2 regions of the Paenibacillus sp. FSL R5-0914 genome follow, and region 2 is predicted to be linked to the other one. Evidence: riboswitches for the same ligand, from Rfam matches in the RefSeq annotation. Region 2 holds a riboswitch; the other holds the start of a gene.

Region 1 (4,431 bases), on a different contig from region 2:
GCTCGCTGTGTTATGGGGCTGGCTAGTAGACAAGAAAACACCCGATGTATATGACTGGGTTGGTGCTGTTATTTGTGTGATCGGCGTTTCGGTCATTCTTTGGGCGCCGAGACACTAACAAAACAACCCGTTCAACACTTTCGTGTGAACGGGTTGTTTTTATTTAAGCCTAAGCTTTAGATCTTAAATTGTTGCACAGCTTCCTGAAGCTTCTTAGCCTGCTCATATAGATGCTGCACGGTTACTGCATGTCCTTCAAGCTCTATACGTTGGCGCTCGGAGTTCTCGGATAGTGTGTCCGCACTTTCTTGGGATCTTGAAGTGATTTGTGCGGTTTCCTCAACGGAAGCACTAACTTCTTCTGTACTTGCTGAGATTTGCTGCGTCGCCGCAGATACGGATTGAATATTCTGATTGATGCTTTGGATCAGAATCAGAAGGTGATTGAAGGCATCGCCCGCTTCTGCCACCTTGCCTACCCCGGAGGCTACCTCAGAATTCACATGGTTCATCTCAGTAACGGAGCGATTCATATCTTCCTGAAGTCCGAGTAGGAAATCACGAATCTGCTCATTCGCATTACGGGATTGTTCGGAAAGCTTGCGTACTTCTCCGGCAACCACGGCAAAGCCGCGTCCATGTTCTCCTGCACGTGCTGCTTCGATCGAAGCATTGAGCGACAGCATTTGGATTTGCTTCGTAATTTCAGTAATACTATGAACGACTTCTCCGATCATTACTGAACGTTCATTCATAACTTGTAATTGCTCCAGCGACTGCAGGGAGGCACGTTCAACATGGCGCATTTGCAGAACGGCACTTTGGGCAATCTCATTACCGCCAATCGCTTCAGCGGAAGCTTCACTGATCTGCTCAGTGACTTCGGTGGCTGCTGAAGCAATATGCTGAATGCCGAAATTGATTTCTTCCATAGCTTTTGAATTATCTAGAGCGCTGCTCGCGATGGTCGTACTACCTTTACCAATTTCTACAACAGATGTACTAGAGTGGTCTGCCATTTCATTTAGGACCTCAACACGTTCTCTTAAAGAATTGGAATCGGTGACCACAGTATTTGAGGTGACGAGTACATGTCCAATCATTTCTTTTAGGCGCAGGGTCATCGCTTGGAAGCTTCTGGACAGTTGAGCTACCTCATCACTGCCTTTAACCGTTAATTCCTCTGTGAAATCTCCCTCTGCAAGACGGGCACTGTAAGCTGCAAGCTTTGAGATAGGACGAGTGATCCGCATGCTCATAAACCAGGCACCAGTTGAGCCTATAATCAGCGTTAGCAGAGTGATCCCCGCGCTGGTCCACAGAATACTGTCTGTTTTTTCTTGAATAAAGCTTACATCACTGCTGATTCCGATAACCATCGTACTTCCGGGAATTCCGATATAAGCTGACTTATGTACACCATGCGAGTCCTTGTATGTATCGCTTAGTCCACTCTTTCCTTTAAGAGCTTGCTGCATTGCAGAGGATACCTTAACAATTTCCTCCGGCTTTAATTTTGCATCATGATCTACGGACAGAACCTCAGCTTCCTTACCTTTTAGATTGAGTAGAAAAATAGTCTCAACCCCATGCTGCTTTCTCTTATCCTGAAAATAGAATTCAAGATTGGTGGCTGCTTGTTCGTTCTTCTTTAGTGCTTGCTGAGCATGCATTGTATTTATATTCTTATATACGTCCTGAGCAGCTGCAGTTAGAATTTGATTGATTTGTGGCATGACATAGCTGTTGAAAATACTGGTTGATATAAAGTAGAAGCTGGTACTTAACAAAAGAGACGTGAGTAATAGAACTACAAATAATAAACGCGTAAATCTGCGACTGATCGACTGCTTGAAACGAAACATATTGTTCTCCCCCTTTTTATGGGCAGCGAAGCCCCATTTCTTTATATCCCTACCGACTGCTAGTGACTGGCAACCTGCAATATATTCCATAGTTATGTAATATATCAACTAAATGGATCGGGAATGAAGTGTTTGATACTATTCTATAGAATTAACCTCTGGATGAATAGTGAAAGTTTTAGTTTATATAGCATATTTTTCTGAAAAAGATGAATTATTACTGACACTTTTATTTTTAGTTAATAAAAATGGGTATAAATACCCATTTCATAAATTGTTTATTTTTATGGATTGTTTGACGACAGTGTGATAGAGTATTAATGTTTTGTTCCAAAACTTAATGTAAGCCGCGGTTCGTAACCATCCCGCGTAAACAAAACTAGGAGGAGTTTAAGCAATATGTTTAATTTGATGTGGGGAGTTTTATTTGTTATTGTCAATTTTGCTTTTTTTCTACTCTGTTACCGCCTGTTCGGCAAAAGTGGAATGTATGCCTGGGTAGGTATCGCTACTGTAATTGCAAACATTCAGGTAGCTAAGACGATTGCTATGCCATTTGATATCGTGATGACACTCGGAAATACGATGTATGTCACTTTGTATATGACCAGCGATTTGCTTAATGAGAAGTATGGAAGAGCAGAAGCACGTAAAGCGGTTTGGTTTGGCTTCTTCACCTTGCTTATGACGACAGTCATTATGCAAATGGTACTAGTATTTAAGCCGCAAGAGACCGATATTGCTCAGTCTTCTTTGGAGACGATCTTTGGTCTGATGCCTCGACTAGCGTTGGGTAGTCTAACTGCTTACTTCATTAGTCAGTTCCTAGACGTTCGGTTGTACTCCTGGATTCGCAAATATTACAGCACCTCAAGTCAGTTGTGGATTCGTTCCAATGGCAGTACGATGGTTAGCTCCTTTGTGGATACACTAATCTTCTGCACCATTGCATTTGCTGGGTTGTATAACTGGAGTGTGTGGTTTGAAATTTTGCTTACAACGTATCTAGCGAAATTCTTACTAACCGCAGTAAGCACACCTATCTTATATATCGCCCGAACTTTTACTTTTGCTGAAGATGGAATACCATCATCCGCTCATAAGAAGGAATAAACAACAATACAGCCAGCGCGTACCGATCATAATCGATGCGCGCTGTTTGATTTTTCCAGTCGTAAGAGGGCTCAATCGTTCCATATAAATATGTACATAAAATTAATATAAAGCTAAAATAAGCTATCGTAGCCATTCTAATTGTATCCCGAGCGAAGAGAGAGTACATAATCGGTAGTCACAGAAATTACGAATAGGTGTGGTGAAGGATGAATCTAGTAGTTCCTATACTGCGTCATGCAGCAGAACAGCCCGACAGAATTGCCTTAACCCATGACCAAGCAACTCATACCTATGCAACATTAGTGCAAGCGATGCGGAGAATTGCCAATGGTCTACAGCAAAAGGGCCTTAGGCATGACAAAATCGCTATTTTATCTACGAATCGCATTGAATTTGTCGAGGTTTTCTTGGGGGCTATTTATGCAGGCTGTGTTCCCATTCCTTTAGATCCCAAGTGGAGTGCAAATGAACTGCAGGTTATTATAGAGCAGTGCCAGCCGACAATGATTTTTGCCGAGCCGGAAGCTGTAAAGAATTTGGTCTTCAAGGACCTAGCCATCCCAACGCTGACTTTTTCAAATGAACGAACAGGTTCCTATGATCAGTGGTTGAAAGCTCAGAAGCCAGAAGCTGAATTGGAAGAGACGAACGAGTTATTATTTATCGGTTTTACTTCAGGCACAACGGGGCTACCCAAAGGATATATGCGTACCCATTTATCGTGGTTAAAGAGCTTTGAGGTATCGAGTGCTGCCTTTGAATTAGACTCTATGAAGGATGTTTTAGCACCGGGTCCGTTTGTGCATTCGCTGTCCTTGTTCGCTGTAATGCAGAGTCTGTATGGTGGAGCAAACTTTCATATTACGCAAAAATTTAGCGCCACACAGGTGTTAGAGCTGTGCAAGCAGATTCCGGGTGTGGTGTTGTTTGTTGTACCGACAATGCTTGAATCCATGATGCAGCAGGCTGTTCCTGGGCAGACGCAGATTGATGCGATTATTAGCTCAGGTGCAAAGTGGTCGGAGTTGTCCAAAAAAAAGGGTATAGAAGTGTTCGCTGGAACGCGTCTCTATGAATCCTATGGTTCCTCAGAAGCGAGTTATATTAGTTATTTGGATGTTCTGGAAGAGCATAATCCGAACTCTGTAGGCAAGCCCTATCCCGGAGTGCAAATTTCCATTCGTGATGAAGAGTTCCGTGAAGTCCCTACGGGGGAGATTGGGCAGTTATATGTGCGAAGTGATATGATATTTCTAGGCTACCATCAATTGCCGAAGGAGACCGCAGCAGCTTTTCGAGAGGGATGGCTTGTGTTGGAGGATTATGTTTATCAGGATGAAGCTGGTTATTTATATCTGGCGGGTCGCTTGAAAAATAGAATCATCTCCGGTGGGCTGAACGTTTATCCAGAGGAAATAGAGCGAGTACTGGAGCATCTTCCGGAAATACA
Region 2 (4,431 bases):
TCTTCAGCCAGCACCTCTGCCCAGGAGGTTGGAGTCTCCCATAGCTTTACCGAGTACAAAGGCAACCCTGCTTGCTTAAGCTTGTAGGCAATATATGAAGACATATTCTCCACTGTGGTGCGGAAAGACAACAAAGCTACTTTGGAGCCCGTATTCGTTAACGTTTCTAACACAGGTTCATTTCCCATAGCAAGAAAAGCGTGATCTAAACGATCTACAAGGCTTTGTTGCACAGTCGTCTTGATATCGCTGAAGTCAATAACAAACCCTTCGTCTGAATGGCCTTCCGTAGCCTCTGGTTTGCCCTTAAGCACTACTTCGAGCTTATAAGTATGTCCGTGCAGATTGCTGCATTTCCCTTTGTGACCAATTAATTGGTGCGCCGCATCAAACGTAAATATTTTGCAGACTGAAACCTCGTTAAGCATTAAGAACCGGCCTCCATTCTCTCCGCCTCATATTGCTCAAGACCACGCTGACGCAACAGACAGGCTGGACAAGTACCGCAGCCACTGCCAATAATACCGTTGTAACAGGTCAATGTGTGTTCGCGAACATAATCAAAATAACCCAGTTCATCTGCCATATTCCATGTTTCTTTTTTATCCAGCCACATCAATGGAGTGTGTATCGCAAACTCATAGTCCATAGATAAATTCAGCGTAACATTCAATGATTTCACAAATACATCACGGCAGTCCGGATACCCGCTAAAGTCCGTTTGGCAGACACCAGTGACGATATGGGAGTAACCCAATTGTTTAGCTAATATTGCGGAAAAAGACAAAAATAACAGATTCCGTCCGTCAACAAATGTACTAGGAAGCTCATCACCTTCGCCAGCAACGATATCAATATCCTGGCGGGTTAGTGCATTTGGTGCCAGCTGATTAAGCAGCCCAAGATCAAGGATATGCTGTTTTACATTAAACTTAGCTGCTATTTCTGTAGCAACTTCGATTTCAGCCGCATGACGCTGATTATAATTAAAGGTAACTACCTGCACTTCCTCAAACTGCTTCAATGCCCAAACCAGGCAAGTGGTGCTATCTTGTCCGCCGCTAAATACGACGAGTGCTTTTTTGTTCATCTTAATCTCTCCTTATCAACTTGTTGGGATTAGCGGTTATCCACTTTTTCCGGATAGAGGTCGTGATTCATTAAGCGGTGCTCCGCCATCGCCTCATACTTCGTACCCGGTCTTCCATAGTTGCAATAAGGATCAATAGATATGCCTCCACGCGGAGTGAACTTGCCCCATACCTCAATATATCGTGGGTCCATCAGTGAGATCAGATCATTCATAATAATGTTGACGCAGTCCTCATGAAAGTCACCGTGGTTACGGAAGCTAAACAGATACAGCTTTAATGATTTAGATTCCACCATTTTCTGTTCAGGAATATACGAAATATACAATGTGGCAAAATCCGGCTGACCTGTAACAGGACATAAGCTAGTAAACTCAGGGCAGTTGAATTTAACAAAATAATCACGCCCTGGATGCTTGTTATCAAACACCTCAAGAATAGCTGGATCATAACCAAACTTGTACTGCGTTCCCTGATTACCAAGTAAAGTGACTTCTTGCATTTCCTCTTTCAATCTTCCTTCTGACACGACAAAAAACCCCTCTCTTTTCCTTCGGCCTTGGCCGGTAATGGAAAGAAGAACGAGATTTCGAAAACTTTGCTCCACTAAGAAGAAACGGAAGCAACATCCGGGTTAAGGGCTGCATCCGCTTATAAGATTTAATATACTCTTAGTTTTTTATAGAGGGAGTTCGCGAACCTCTCCTGCACAATCCGTGCAGACTTCTTCTTCATGCATATTGCGTCTTGAACTATACCATGGTAATTTGCTTCTGACAAGTTCTACGCTTTGCCCGTCTTCCAAATCCAGAGCGAAAGCACCACAATCCACAAGAGCAAAAGCAGGCTTTCTAGGAGCAATACTCCTTCTCCATTTAGAATACTGTTCAAATTCTGGACGATTTCAATACTTGGCAGAATAACAAAGATCGGATAGGTCCACTCTGGAAGAGCTAAGTAAACAGAAGCCACCAAGAAAAAAACAACCATAAAAGCAGAGCTGATGGCCGAGCCATTTTTGGAGGAACTTACCTTTAATCCGATGATAATTCCAACTTGTACAAAGATTATTCCACCCAATAACATATATATCAACGAAGACAATAAATCTATGTTCAACCCTTGATTAAGTACATAAACTATCAGCTGTGAAAATAACGAAAAGACAAGAACAGACCCCGCCTTAGCAGTAATGATCTGACCTCTGCTTAACGGTGAGATCAAGAGTGCATCATAAGTTTTACTCTCTCGCTCCTCAATTAATCCTGGGCCGGTAATCATGATTCCAACCATTACTTGCGCAAACAAGATCCAAGTAGAAAGAAGCATGAAATCTAGACCGCTCTTGTCCACTACAGTGATGATTATTTTTGCCATAAATATAGGCAGCACAATTAGAATTACAGTCGCTGGATTACGTAGTATATCCTTACACTCATGCTTAAACAGCTTCCATAACGGATAACTCAACTTAACTCACTTCCCGTCAAGGCAGCAAATACATCTGCCAGCGAAGCCTCTTTACTGTGCATACTTATCATTTGATGATTAGACATTAGCTGATAAATATGATCTTTTGAAGACTCTTCTGCTATCGGCCAGGATTTCATAATCACTTCTCCATCCTGCTGATATTTCACTTCAATTTCTGGTTTACCATACATGGTCTTAAGTCTATGGGGTTCATCAAGTGCCACCAATGCACCAGCGTGCATGATCCCTACTCTATCGCTTAATTCTTCTGCCTCGTGCATATCATGCGTTGTTAAGACAATAGTTGTACCTTCATCTTGAATTCTCTTGATGTGATTACGAATGAGTGAGGCTGAATTTGGATCTAATCCACTCGTAGGCTCATCTAAAAACAACACTTGAGGCTTATGTAATAATGCTCTGGCGATTAGAACACGCTGCTTCCAGCCTTTGGATAAGCTGCTTACTTTAGCTTTTTCCTTATCTAACAGCTGGAGGGTTTCCATGACTTCATTCACTCGATTTCCTGCTACCCTATACAGATCAGCGAACAGCTCCAGATTATTTCGAATAGAACTACGCATGTATAGGTTCGGAAGCTCGAAAACAACACCAATTTGAGCATGGATTTCTTTTTTATGACATGAAATATTCATGCCATTAATTAAAATTTCTCCGCTTGTAGACTGAAGAAGCCCTGTCATCATTCGCATCGTTGTAGTCTTCCCTGCACCATTGGGACCTAGAAATCCAAAGACCTCACCTTTCTCCACCGTGAAAGTAATTCGATCAACTGCACACCTCTCCTGATAATATTTTGAGACCTCAGTTAGCTGAATCAATAACACTCCCCCCTTTTTAGAATAGTTAACTTTCTTCTATCCTTATTCTGGTTGTAGAGGATTATCTCTGTTGTTGCTATTCTGTAACATTCGCTATTCCTCAGTACCTTCCTTTGTTCAAATCCGCTCAGATGTGGCAAAAGTAAGGATTCAAATCCTAAGAAAAGGGTAACTTAAACATAATAATCTTCGAGGTAAGGGTGGGATCATCTAATGGAACAAAGTATACAGAAACTTATGGACTGGATTAACAGTCATGTGAATGAAACTATTGTAATTGAAAAGAAAGAGCTTCGTGATCTGGATAAGATTCATTTTAATCTAGAGGCTGTTGAGTTTCGGAGTGCGGAGGATGTTATCGATGATTATCTTGGGAGTGCATTAATATTAAAAGGATTTGGCAGCACTTTAAACGCCGATGGTGAGCTAGTATCGCTACCACACTCCACCTATGACTTAGCTATTGACGGGCTTCGGATTGAGGACATAAGTGATCGCAAGGCTGGAATAACTACTGAGAGAGCTAAATATACCCTTTCAGTGGATTAAGCCATATGTAATGACAGCAAAAGAGCCCACAGTAATCTGTGGGCTCTTTCTAATTAATAGTTACTCTTCCCCAATGATCTCCACTTCAGTTTCAAGCTCCACGCCGAATTTATCCTTCACAGTTGCTCTTACATGGTGAATTAGCCCAATGTAATCGCTGGCGGTTGCATTATCTGCATTTACAATAAACCCTGCATGTTTCTTGGATACCTCAGCACCACCAATTCTTGTTCCCTGCAAGCCACTCTCTTGAATTAACTGACCTGCAAACCGACCTGGAGGACGTTTAAAGACACTACCACAGGAAGGATACTCAAGCGGTTGCTTGGATTCACGCAGATAAGTAAGTTCATCCATTTTCGACTTGATAGCTAATGCATCACCAGAAGTCATAGCAAAATTGGCCTCAAGTACGATGTATTCACCGCTTGCGAACACGCTTTTTCTATAACCCCATTGCAGCTCATCCCCTTGCA

Evidence for each region. A riboswitch is a leader RNA that binds a small molecule or an ion and turns the genes downstream of it on or off. The one in region 2 is predicted to bind preQ1.
Region 1: another riboswitch for preQ1. It lies ahead of MKX60_RS25580 (queuosine precursor transporter); the one in region 2 lies ahead of queF (preQ(1) synthase).

Annotation. Positions count from the first base shown of each region.
Region 1 covers NZ_JBBORH010000003.1:491,980-496,410, forward strand. The annotation lists gene MKX60_RS25570 (YnfA family protein) at 1-118, shown strand, start outside; gene MKX60_RS25575 (methyl-accepting chemotaxis protein) at 177-1,865, opposite strand; PreQ1 riboswitch class I at 2,209-2,254, shown strand; gene MKX60_RS25580 (queuosine precursor transporter) at 2,265-2,978, shown strand; gene MKX60_RS25585 (AMP-binding protein) at 3,188-4,431, shown strand, end outside.
Region 2 covers NZ_JBBORH010000002.1:1,262,491-1,266,921, forward strand. The annotation lists gene MKX60_RS21665 (6-pyruvoyl trahydropterin synthase family protein) at 1-428, opposite strand, end outside; gene queC (7-cyano-7-deazaguanine synthase QueC) at 428-1,090, opposite strand; gene queF (preQ(1) synthase) at 1,120-1,593, opposite strand; PreQ1 riboswitch class I at 1,757-1,800, opposite strand; gene MKX60_RS21680 (ABC transporter permease) at 1,875-2,561, opposite strand; gene MKX60_RS21685 (ABC transporter ATP-binding protein) at 2,558-3,406, opposite strand; gene MKX60_RS21690 (hypothetical protein) at 3,620-3,955, shown strand; gene murB (UDP-N-acetylmuramate dehydrogenase) at 4,016-4,431, opposite strand, start outside.